4 regions of the Devosia sp. BK genome follow, and region 2 is predicted to be linked to each of the others. Evidence: predicted binding sites of a transcription regulator. Region 2 holds the regulator's gene; each other region holds the start of a gene.
What was found. The regulator LexA, encoded in region 2, represses DNA repair genes until DNA is damaged. The targets are predictions, from matches to a motif close to TGTTCNNNNTGTGTTCNG.
Positions count from the first base shown of each region.

Region 1: a site for LexA is predicted at 1,120-1,137, ahead of recA (recombinase RecA). Genes of this name have one in related genera too.
Region 3: a site for LexA is predicted at 1,657-1,674, ahead of DevBK_RS10175 (PA0069 family radical SAM protein). Genes of this name have one in related genera too.
Region 4: a site for LexA is predicted at 1,926-1,943, ahead of ruvC (crossover junction endodeoxyribonuclease RuvC). Genes of this name have one in related genera too.

Region 1 covers NZ_JAIMBX010000001.1:846,246-849,326, forward strand. Annotated here, with positions in the region: gene araD1 (AraD1 family protein) at 1-943, opposite strand, end outside; gene recA (recombinase RecA) at 1,220-2,290, shown strand; gene alaS (alanine--tRNA ligase) at 2,556-3,081, shown strand, end outside.
Region 2 covers NZ_JAIMBX010000001.1:952,297-955,377, reverse strand. Annotated here, with positions in the region: gene DevBK_RS04620 (hypothetical protein) at 57-1,184, shown strand; gene DevBK_RS04615 (HIT family protein) at 1,194-1,613, shown strand; gene lexA (transcriptional repressor LexA) at 1,757-2,470, shown strand; gene DevBK_RS04605 (nuclear transport factor 2 family protein) at 2,470-2,850, shown strand.
Region 3 covers NZ_JAIMBX010000001.1:2,093,185-2,096,265, forward strand. Annotated here, with positions in the region: gene DevBK_RS10170 (MDR family MFS transporter) at 1-1,390, opposite strand, end outside; gene DevBK_RS10175 (PA0069 family radical SAM protein) at 1,744-2,892, shown strand; gene DevBK_RS10180 (HAD-IA family hydrolase) at 2,995-3,081, opposite strand, start outside.
Region 4 covers NZ_JAIMBX010000003.1:216,375-219,455, forward strand. Annotated here, with positions in the region: gene DevBK_RS16640 (AAA family ATPase) at 1-264, shown strand, start outside; gene DevBK_RS16645 (GGDEF domain-containing protein) at 248-1,030, opposite strand; gene DevBK_RS16650 (GGDEF domain-containing protein) at 1,073-1,819, opposite strand; gene ruvC (crossover junction endodeoxyribonuclease RuvC) at 1,986-2,492, shown strand; gene ruvA (Holliday junction branch migration protein RuvA) at 2,489-3,081, shown strand, end outside.

The DNA.
Region 1 (3,081 bases), 110 kb from region 2:
TGCGCAACGGCAAGCCGAACTGGCTCTCCTCGATTTCGAAGATGTCGTTTTCCTTGGTCGAGATGCCATCCGCAAAGCTCAGCGTCGCCGTCCCGAACATATGGACATGCACATCGCCTGGCTCACGGAAGAGGCCATATTTGAAGTGGTGATATTCGAGGTTGGCGATGGTGTGGCTCATATTGTCCTCGCCGGAGAGGAACGGCTTTTCCCAGAGCACTTCGCCGTCGCGACGGATGCGCGACATCCCTTCGATATGATTGGGCAGATCGCCGACCCGCAATTCCGGGCCAAAAGAGCAGGCGCGCAGTTTGGAATGCGCCAGATAGAGATAGTTGATCCGCTCGGTCACGTGGTCGGAAAATTCGTTGGCCAATGCAAAGCCGAGGCGGCGTGGCTGACCATTGGCATCGATCAGGTAAATGCCGGCGATCTCCGGCTCTTCGCCTGCGTCGAGCGCAAAGGACGGCGAGGGGATGGGATGGCCTGGATTGGAAACGATATGGCCATTGCCCTTATAGAACCATTCAGGCTGCACACCCTTTTCGCCGCCAGTTGGCTTGCCGTTTTCCAGCCCCATGCGGAACATTTTCATGCTGTCGGTCAATTCGCCCGCCGGCTTTTCACCATTGCTCTTGTGCATGGCGTCGCGCGTTGCGGCCGATCCGAGATGGGTCAGGCCAGTACCAGTTACATGCATATGCGTCGCGTCGGGGTGATCGATAGGAGCCAGCAACCGGCCCTCGGCCAAAAGGGCGGCCTTATCTACAGTGACACCAAGACCACGCGCATCGATCGCGGCCGATAGACCGCCAAGGCCCGCCAGGGCTGCCTGAGCCAGTTCATAGACACTGCTGACGCCCTCGACCTTGCGAGTCGCTCCGTCGCGCGTCACGCCCACGGCGCGGGTGCCATTGTCATCGAAATACTGGATAAGGTGCATGACTTTCCTTGCCTCCTGGGGCCTTCGGCAGCTTGGCAGGCATAAAGCGCAACCAGTCGCAGCCTGTCTAGTCAAAAATCATACTTTTGAGACTCGCGGTCCCAATCATCCGTAGAATCATCACACGAGGTCGCATCGGTCAATCTAAATGTTCTCTTTTTGTGCCTTGACAGTACCGAAACATAATGAGAACAAATACAGCACGATTTGTGGACATTGATCTCTCGACCCAGCGCGTTGCGTGGTCCTCGAGAGCGTGAAATAAGGAGAGAAATCATGGCTAGCTCGCCGCTTCGCGTTGTTGAGGGTGGATCGATGGATAAGGACAAGGCTCTTGCGGCAGCGCTGAGCCAGATCGAGCGGAATTTCGGCAAGGGCTCGATCATGCGCCTGGGCGAAAATTCCGCAATCGAAGTGGAATCGATCTCGACCGGCTCGCTCGGTCTCGATATCGCGCTTGGTATTGGCGGATTGCCCAAGGGCCGTATCGTCGAAATCTTCGGGCCGGAAAGCTCGGGCAAGACGACGCTGGCTTTGCATGTCATTGCCGAAGCGCAGCGCAAAGGGGGCATCTGCGCCTTTGTCGACGCGGAACATGCGCTCGATCCGGTCTATGCGCGTAAGCTCGGCGTCAATGTCGATGACCTGTTGATTTCCCAGCCGGATGCCGGCGAACAGGCGCTCGAAATCACCGACACGCTGGTCCGGTCCGGTGCTATCGACGTTCTCGTCGTCGACTCGGTTGCAGCGCTCACCCCGCGCGCCGAACTCGAAGGCGAAATGGGTGATGCGCTTCCAGGCCTTCAGGCCCGCCTGATGAGCCAGGCCATGCGCAAGCTGACCTCGTCTATTTCGAAGTCCAAGTGCCTCGTCATCTTCATCAATCAGATCCGCATGAAGATCGGCGTGATGTACGGCTCGCCCGAAACGACCACGGGCGGCAATGCGCTGAAATTCTATGCTTCGGTTCGTCTCGATATCCGCCGCATCGGCGCGCTCAAGGATCGCGAAGAGATCGTTGGCAACCAGACCCGCGTCAAGGTGGTCAAGAACAAGCTTGCTCCGCCGTTCCGTCAGGTCGAATTCGACATCATGTATGGCGAAGGCATTTCCAAGACTGGCGAATTGCTCGATCTCGGCGTCAAGTCCGGCATCGTCGACAAATCTGGTGCCTGGTTCTCCTGGGATAGCCAGCGCCTGGGGCAAGGCCGTGAAAACGCCCGTCAGTTCCTCAAGGATAATCCTGAGATTGCCAACACGATCGAGCAGGGCGTCCGCGAGAGTTCGGGCCTCCTTGGCGAAGTCTTGCTCGTGGCCGGTGGCGAGGAAGACGCCGGCGACGAATAAAGCCTCCACAAAAATCCCATGCATACTTTTCGACCCTCGCCATCGGCGGGGGTCTTTTTCTAGGGTGAGTTGTAATTGGCAGTTGGTCCGATGCTGCTCTTCTCCTTGTGGAGAGGAAACAAGTGCTGAGGTATCGGCATCAGCCACCCCAACCTTCTCCCATCCCAATATCGCCGCAATGCTGGACATTTCCGTCATTCGCACGATAGAAAGCCACGTTTCTTTCTGGACGCGCCCGCGTTCTGTTCGTCATGAAAGCCTGTTGATGACCAGCGTAAACGATCTCCGCTCGAGCTTTGTCGATTACTTCGCCCGCAATGGCCACGAAGCCGTCGCCTCGAGCCCGCTCGTGCCGCGCAATGATCCGACGCTGATGTTCACCAATGCCGGCATGGTGCAGTTCAAGAATGTCTTCACGGGTCTTGAAAAGCGCCCCTATTCGACGGCGACGACGGCCCAGAAATGCGTGCGTGCCGGCGGCAAGCATAACGACCTCGACAATGTCGGCTTCACCGCGCGCCACCACACCTTCTTTGAAATGCTGGGCAATTTCTCGTTCGGCGACTATTTCAAACCGCAAGCGATCGAGCTCGCCTGGAACCTTCTCACCAAGGACTGGGGCCTTTCGCGCGACAAGCTGATGGTCACTGTCTATCAGGACGATGACGAAGCGCTCGAACTCTGGAAGAAGATCGCAGGCCTATCCGAAGACCGCATCGTGCGCCTCGGCGCCAAGTCGAATTTCTGGCAGATGGGCGATACCGGTCCCTGCGGTCCGTGCTCGGAAATCT
Region 2 (3,081 bases):
CAGCCGATCGATTGTGCTAGACAGCGCGCATCAAGTGATCAGGAGACCCGGGACTAATGGATTTGTGGGATGTCGTAGCCTTCATTCTCGAAGCCCTTCTCGTCTTCGTAGTGGCAACGACCCTGTTCGACACCCTGCACTGGCTGCTGCACCGCTGGGAAAATTCCGAGATCCCGCTGCTGCGCACCTTCTCGTCCTGGCACTGGGTCCACCATAAATTCCTTGGCCTCGATATGCAGGTCAATCCGGCCTATGCCCGCCAGAATATCTGGTTTCACGTCCTGCCCGAATACTTTACCTCGATGGCCGCAATCGCGCTGTTCCTCCTGGCGCTGCCCTGGCAGCCCGTGGCCGTCGTTGCCGTCATCCGCACGGTCATGTTCGCCCTGACCCTTCGCGAGGAAGGGCTCGACTACAATCACATGTCGATGGACCGCGTGGGCGGCAAACAGGGCCTCTTGTGGGTAAACAACAATTACCACGCGATGCACCACGTCTATCCGCACAATTTCTTCTCGTCCTTTGCCAACACCTTTGATCTCCTGGTCGGCACCACCTGCCAGATTGCTGGCCGGCGCTTCCTCATCACCGGCGCAAGCGGCGCCTTCGGCTCGGCCATGGTCAAAGCACTCGAAAAGCGGGGCGGCATTGTCGAAACGGCAAAGTCCGGCGTCGATTTCACCGCCGGAAATTACGCCGCGATGGACGAAAAGCTCGCGCGCGCCGACGTTCTGATCCTTTCGCACGGCGCCAAAACGGACGATTGCTGGAACGCCAATTACGTCACGTTTCGCGACCTGATCGAGCGCTTCACCCTCATGGGCAAGGATAGGCTCCTCGCGCCGGAGGTCTGGGCGCTCGGCTCCGAGGTCGAATTTCACGGCGATATGGGCATGGATGAATTGCGCGATTATTCCAGTTCGAAGCGCGCCTTCGCTGCCCGCGCCCGCCACTATTATCGCTCCGACGACCTCATCTATCGCCACATTGTCCCCTCCTCCTTCACCTCCGCCATGGGCAAGGGCGCGATGTCGGCGGAAACGGCGGTCGGCATCGCTCTCTTCTTCATCACCCGCGGCTTCAAATATGTACCGGTGACCCTTACCGGCCTTGCCGTCCTCAATTTCTTCCGCTTCCGATATGCCAACAATGCCGGCGACGAAGCGCTCGCCGCTGCCGAATAATCCGAGGCTTTGATGACCTACGACCCAACCAATATCTTCGCCAAAATCCTCAAGGGCGAACTACCTTGCCACAAGGTCTACGAGGACGACACGGCCCTCGTCATGCTCGACATTTTTCCGCAGTCCAAGGGTCACACCCTCGTAATTCCCAAGGCCCCATCGCGTAACCTTCTCGATGCCGATCCCGCGGCCCTTTCGGCGGTGATGCCGCTCGTCCAACGCGTCGCCAAGGCCCTGCAGACTGTAACGAAAGCCGACGGCATCCGCCTCGCCCAGTTCAACGAGGCCCCGGCTGGCCAGACCGTCTTTCATCTCCATTTCCATCTGATCCCTGCCTACGAGGGCACCGCCCTCGGCGCCCATGCCAGCGGCCGTGCTGACGACGCCGAACTCGCCCAACTGGCGAAAGACCTCGCCGCCGTGCTCTAGTCTTGCCGCTGACGCGACGTCTTCCGGCGAAAGCGAGAATCTCTACTGCGCCTCTATTTGGCAAAGATGGGAGACTCTTGCGGAACATAGACGGAACACATATAGTCGTTCCGTATCCGTTCCGATTCTAGGGCTCACCGGCGATGCTGACGCGCAAACAACACGAATTGCTGATGTTCATCCACGAACGGATGAAGGAAAGCGGCATTCCCCCATCCTTCGACGAAATGAAGGATGCGCTGGATTTAGCGTCGAAGTCAGGCATCCATCGGTTGATCACTGCGCTCGAAGAGCGTGGCTTCATCCGCCGCCTGCCCAACCGGGCGAGAGCCCTCGAGGTCGTCAAGCTGCCGGATTCCATGAACCCATCCCTCGGCGGGCGCAAAGCCAAGTTTGAACCGTCGGTTATCGAAGGCAGCCTCGGAAAAGTTAGCGCGCCCCAGCCACGCGGTATCGCCGCCGAGGATTATGCCCGACCGATCTCCATTCCCGTCATGGGGCGCATCGCTGCCGGTACGCCCATCGAGGCGATCCAGACTCATTCCCACACCATTCAGGTCCCGCCTGAAATGCTTGGCGCGGGCGAACACTATGCGTTGGAAGTCCGCGGCGACTCCATGATCGACGCCGGCATTTTCGATGGCGACACGGTCGTTATCAAAAAACAGGATCAGGCCAGCACTGGAGAAATCATCGTCGCCTTGGTCGATGACGAAGAGGCCACCCTCAAACGCCTCCGGCGCAAGGGCAACACTATCGCACTCGAAGCTGCCAACCCGGCCTACGAGACCCGCATCTTCCCGCCGGATCGCGTGAAAGTTCAAGGCCGCCTCGTCGGCCTCCTCCGCAAATACTAATGCCCGGCGCCGCCACACCCAAAACGGTGATGGCGGCTTATGCCGACCTGATCAACCATCACGACTTTTCATTGCTGGTCCCGCTGATCGATTCCGATGCAGTCTTCTGGTTCAGTTCAGGCAGTTTCACCGGCATCGATGCCATTCGCAGTGCCTTCGAACGAACATGGCAGCGTCTTGAGAACGAGACGTACTGGCTTGAAGACCTCACCTGGATCGCGGACGGCGACACGGCAGCGAGCTGCACCTATCGGTTCTGTTGGCGCGCTGTGGTCGATGGCAAAGACGCCGAAGGATCAGGACGAGGCACCACGGTGCTCGCCAAGCGCGGTGATGCTTGGCGCATCATCCACGAACATCTAAGCTCTTATCCGGATTGAGCGTGACATTCTTTAGTCTCGATCGCGTTTCTACGCCGAGTGCGATTAGCCTGCAGCAGCGGATTTCATATCTCAGCGGTGAAAAGGGCTGTCACTTAGGCAAACTCGATGCGTCCCTCCTCCTACTAATGGCTTCGATCCGGCCGCAGGCAAAATTGCGCCAGTGGCGCAACTTCAGGAGAGAGGGCCATGAGGGCTATGCCCGAATGGCAAGCTAGGTGGGGTAAACCC
Region 3 (3,081 bases), 1.1 Mb from region 2:
AGAGGAAGCCCGCACGAATACCGGCGGCCAGTGCATCGACTTCACCAAGCCCGGCGGCAGCACCCGAAGCGGTCTGCAGGCTCATCACCGCCACGAAAAGCGCGATACCCGCGGCACCCGCCACCTGCTGTACCGAGCCCAGAATAGCGCTCGCATGCGAATAGAATTTTGGCGGCACCGAGCTCATCGACGAGGTGAAGAGTGGGGTGAAGGTGAAAGCAAGACCAATGCTGAGGACGATATGGCCGGCGATCACACCCCAGATCGGGGTATATTGGCTGACCATGGTCAGCGCCCACATCACAGCCGACACGGCGATTACGCCGGGCACCAGAAGCGGCCGCGGCCCCACCCGGTCATAAAGCCGGCCGACGACAGGCCCAAGCACACCCATGAGCAGGCCGCCCGGCAGCAGGATCATGCCCGTCTGCAGCGTATCGAGGCCAAGCACCTTCTGGGTATAGATCGGCAAGAGGATCGAGCTACCAAGCAGCGCCACCATCGCGATCGCCATGGTGATCAGCGCCAGCGTATAATTCCGGTGCTGGAGGGTCCGCAGATCGAGCAGCGCCTTGTCGTCATTCTGCAGGCCGAACTGACGCTGCACAAACAGCGCCATCGAAACGACACCCACGACAATCGGAACCCAGGCCGGGACCGCCGAGCCATGCTCTGCGCCTTCCCCGAGGCTCGAGAGCCCATAGACGATGCCGCCAAAGGCAAAGGCCGAGAGGATTACCGACAGGATATCTAGCGGCGCGAAGCGCGGCGTCGACACATTGCGGATACGGCTCGCCCCGATCACGAGCGCTAGGATCGCGATGGGCAGGGTGAAATAGAACATGAAGCGCCACTCGAAATGGGCAAGGATAAACCCGCCGATGGTCGGGCCGATGGCCGGCGCCACCGACATGACAATCGAGATATTACCCATGATTTTGCCGCGGCTTTCGGGCGGCACCAGCGTCATGACGGTCGTCATCAGCAGCGGCATCATGATGGCCGTACCAATGGCCTGCACCACGCGCCCGGCGATCAGCAGTTCGATCCCTGGCGACACGGCGCAAATAGCCGTACCCACGGCGAAGACGGTCATGGCGATCATATAGATCGGCCGCGTGTTCAGCCGCTGCAGCAGAAAGCCGGTGATCGGGATCACCACGGCCATCGTAAGAAGAAATGCCGTCGTCAGCCATTGCGCGGTGCTGGCGCTGATATCGAGATCGGTCATCAGGTGCGGAATGGCGACGCTCATGATGGTTTCGTTGAGAAACACCACGAAGGTCGACACCAGCAAAAGCGCGATCACCAGCCGATTGCGCGCGGCATTGTCCGGATGGTGCGGTGCGCTTTGCGGCAAGCCGTCGAAGCCAACAGTATCAGTTGTCATTTCCAAACCCTCTCTCAAGCGCGCGACATCCGTACGACGCTCCGCGTCTTTACGGTTCGACATCGCTCTTTTATTTTTTCTGCGACAGGGGATGTCAGCAGCCACAAATTGCTGGCCGATTGGAAGCATATTCAGGCCCGATCGTCTGGCCCCGATGCGCCACCCCTTAAACAGTTGCCCTTGATAGGATCTCCGCTTCAAAGCGTCCAGTCCGAGCGTCGCAACGCTGCAATGCGAAACAAAAAATGAGAACATAAGTAGAACTTTGTTCTTGTTGCGTTCCGTTCCGATTGCTAGATTCGGTCCTGTTCCCGGTTCGATTCCGAAGCGTCCCGGGATTAGGGAGATTTCTCATGGCCCTCTATCAGGCCCCGTCTTTCGAAGCCCTCGAACGCTTGAGCCAGAGCCGCGATGCGGACCTCGCTCGGCGCGAGCTGCTCAATTCCGATCGCATCCGTGGCCGCGGCGCCCAGACCAACCGGTCCGGCCGCTTCGAGACCCATGCGCGCGAGAATTTTGACGATGGCTGGGGTTCGGTCGAAACGCTGCCGACCTTCGAAACGGTCGAACATGCCGAGCGCGCCAAATCCATCATCACCAGCAATGACAGCCCCGATATCGGCTTCGAGCGCTCGATCAACGCCTATCGCGGCTGCGAGCACGGCTGTTCCTATTGCTATGCCCGCCCCACTCACGCCTATCTCGGCCATTCGGCGGGCGTCGATTTCGAGCGCGAGATCTACGTCAAGACCAATGCCGTCGAAGCCCTGCGCGCCGAACTATCGGCCAAATCCTATCGACCCAAACCCATCGCCATGGGCACCAATACCGATCCCTATCAGCCGGCTGAACGCAAGCATAAGCTGACCCGCTCCATCCTCGAGGTCATGCTCGAAACGCGCCATCCGGTGATGATCACCACCAAGTCGGCGCTGATCCTGCGCGATCTCGATCTCCTGACCGAACTGGCCAAGCTCGGCCTCGTGAAGGTCGCGATTTCGGTGACATCGATGGATCACAAGCTCAGCCGCAAGATGGAGCCGCGCGCGTCCTCGCCCGCCCGTCGCCTTGAAGCCATCCGGCTCCTCAGCGAAGCCGGCGTGCCCACCGCGATCTTTGCCTCACCGATGATCCCGGCGATCAACGACATGGAACTCGAACGCATTCTCGATGCCGGCAAGGCCCAGGGAGCGCTCAGCGCCTCAATGATCCTCCTTCGCCTTCCCGGCGAAGTCCGCGACGTGTTTCGCGAATGGCTCCTCCGCCACTTCCCCGATCGGGTCCGCCATGTTCTCTCGCTCGTCCGCGACACCCGCGGCGGGAAGGACTATGACTCCCGTTTCGGCACGCGCATGACCGGCGAAGGCCCCTACGCCACCCTCCTCCGCCAACGCTTCGAAAAAGCCCGCGAACGCTACGAACTCGACGCCAAACTCCCAAGCCTCCGCACCGACCTCTTCATCCAGCCCCAGCTGGAAAGCAAACAGATGAGTTTGTTTTAGCGGTTGGCAATGGCCCCTCTTATTCCTCTCCCCCTCGGGGAGAGGTGGCTCGGCCGAAGGCCGAGTCGGTGAGGGGGATTTCTCAGTGAGCTCCAAGGTCCACTAAGCTAAAACGCGACCTTTGACAAACTCCAGCAACGCCGCATCCCGATAATCCCGCGCCGCCAGCGTCGCACCGGCCTCGACCAA
Region 4 (3,081 bases), on a different contig from region 2:
CTCGGTCGCGAACGGCCACCATTCTGCATGGTGAATCTCAGTTGCACGCTCGACGAAAACATCCGCCGCATCCAGTCCGATGGTCGCGGCGCCAAGCGCAAACCGCGCGATGCTGAAATGGCGCGGCGTAATCAGAGCGAGGCCAAGCCGCTTCTTGGCAGTGACGTCGAGCTTTTTTTGGCGCTCGATGTCACCACCCTCGATCCAGCCGAAGCGGCAACACAAATTGCTGACTGGCTAAAAGGCGTCAGGCCGACTGCCTGAGATCGATTGGCGGGCTGTCATAGGCGTGCATGACGACGGCGCGATTGCGGCCGGAATGCTTGGCGCCATAGAGCCGCTGGTCGGCAATGCGGAAAAGATCGGTGAAACTCGCGGCACCGGCGAACACCGCTCCGCCGATGCTGACCGTCAACACATGCGGCTTGCCGCGCGGCGCAAAGTGAGCGAGTTGCACGCCGCGCCGGATGCGCTCGGCCATGCTCTCGGTTTCCTTTTGATCAAGGCCGGGGAGATAGACGCCGAATTCCTCCCCGCCCATGCGGCCAATGAGATCGCCAGGCTTAAGCACCGAACGGATAGCGCGCGAGAGAATGGCCAGGGCTTCATCGCCCGCGTCATGACCGTGGAGGTCGTTGATCGCCTTGAAATTATCGGCGTCGATGATGAGCAGGGCGCCAGCTAGAGGACCTTCGGCTTCGAGAAGCTGGGTTTCGACCTTGGCAGTGAAAGCCCCCCGATTGAGGCAAGAGGTCAGGCTATCGGTGCGGGCAACAAGGCCCAGCCGCCGGTTGATGACGGCCAGTGTTCGCAAGCGAAGCGAGAGATAAAGGAAAAGCGGCACGCCCAGCATGATGGGCAAAACGATGCCCGCCGTTATGCCGCGCCGTAGCGCTTCGTCGCCCATGTTGGAAAACACCACGGCATTATAGGTCACCGAGACGATAACGCAGGCCAGCGGGCCGAAGATCGTCCACTTGGCGATGCTCGACCAGCTATGCATGGAATGGACCGTGCGCGGTGACAACATGCTGGCAACCTTTTACTCGAAAGAGAGGAGGGGCGGCGTTAGTCAGGCAGCTTGCGGCAGGGCGACGCGATCGCGTCCCCACTGTTTGGCTTGGTAGAGAAACTGGTCGGCTTCGCGATAGAGGTCGCGAAAGCTCGTGGATTTGGCGTGGCTGCTGCCGCCGATGCTGACCGAAATCGGACAGGGCGTGCCATCGGGCATGAAGACGATATCGGCCATGGCTGCGCGGATGCGTCCGGCAACGACAGCTGCTGCATCGAGCCCCATTCGTGGCAGATAGACCCCGAACTCTTCGCCGCCGAGACGCCCTGCAATACCATCGCTGCCCGTTGCGGTGGCGAGCACTCCGGCAATCTCGATCAGCGCCTCGTCGCCTTTGTCATGGCCGAAGCGGTCGTTGATGGATTTGAAATGATCGACATCGAGGACCAGTAGCGTACCGGCGCCCTTCGATGACCCGCATTGCCGTTCGACCTTGAGGGTGAAAGCCCGGCGATTGAAAAGTCCCGTCAGCCCATCGACGCTCGCAAGGCGCATCAACTGGTCATTGGCAAAACGCAGCTTTTCGCCGCCGAGCGCAAAGATGAACGTCATCGGACCGCCGATGCAGATGGGCACGATGATGGCAATGAGGAGACCCGGCATGTTCACGCCGGCCGAAAACGTGCCCATGAACACGACGGTCGTGACGACGGACGCCGCGATCGATATGCCCAGAATGAGAAACGTCTTCCGGAAAATCCTCAGCCACGCTTGCCTTGGCAGCGTGGTCACCAGCCCCGTCATCATGCACAAATCGCCTCTGCGTCCCGCGAACAACCTAAGGCTCGGTTTGTGAATTCCCCGTTTCGTGTTTGGGTAAATTTTGAACTATCCACCTGATTGATGCGCTGGCAGTTTCTGTTTTGTTCACTTTGGACTTGGTAGGGTGCACGAAACTGCTAGAAGGGCATCCATGAGCAAATCCGTGCGAATCATCGGCATCGATCCAGGCCTCCGGCGCTGTGGCTGGGGCATTGTCGATGCGCTCGATAATCGCCTGAGCTTTGTTGCGGCCGGAACGGTCACTCCGCCGATCGACGGCATGCTCGCGGACCGCCTTGCCCTATTGGCGGCAGGGCTCAAGGAAGTCCTTGTTCAGTTTGACCCGATCGAAGCCGCCGTCGAAGAAACCTTCGTCAATGCTGGGCCGCGCTCGGCGCTGATCCTTGGCCAAGCGCGCGGTGTGGCGCTGGTGACACCAGCGCAGAGCGGGCTCTATGTTGCCGAATATGCCACCAACCTCGTCAAGAAGTCGGTGGTCGGCACAGGCCATGCCGACAAGAAGCAGGTGGAGCTGATGGTTCGGACCTTGCTGCCGACGGCGCAATTCAAGGGCGCTGACGCAGCCGACGCGCTCGCCGTCGCCATTTGCCACGCACATCACCGGGTGTCGGCCCGCCGCATGGGAGCTCTTTTATGATCGGCAAGCTCAAGGGGCTCGTTGACAGCTTTGGCGACGACTGGGTTCTTATTGATTGCGGCGGCGTGTGCTACGAAGTGCACTGCTCAACGCGCACGCTGCAATCCCTGCCGCGCGTCGGTGAATCTGCCGTGGTCTTCATCGAGACAATCCTCCGCGAAGACCTGATCCGGCTTTTCGGCTTCGCTTCGGAAGCGGAAAAATCTTGGTTTCTGCTGCTCACCACAGTGCAGGGCGTCGGCGCCCGCGTCGCGCTCGCCATCCTCTCGGTGCTGTCGCCATCAGAACTCTCGAGCGCCATCGCTTTGCAGGATAAGGCCATGGTCGGTCGCGCCAATGGTGTCGGCCCCAAACTCGCAGTGCGTATCGTCACCGAGCTCAGGGGCAAGGTCCCCGCTCTCGGCGGCATCGATGCGGGTACGCTCGGTCTCCAGACCGCGCTCGGCGAAGGCGTGGCGAAATCCAATGTCGCCGACGCCGTATCCGCCTTGACCAATCTCGGCTATTCCAGCGCCCAGGCGTCAGCCGCGCTCGCCCGCGTGGTGGCGAAAGAGGGCGAGGACGCGGCGACGGAAAAGCTCATTCGGCT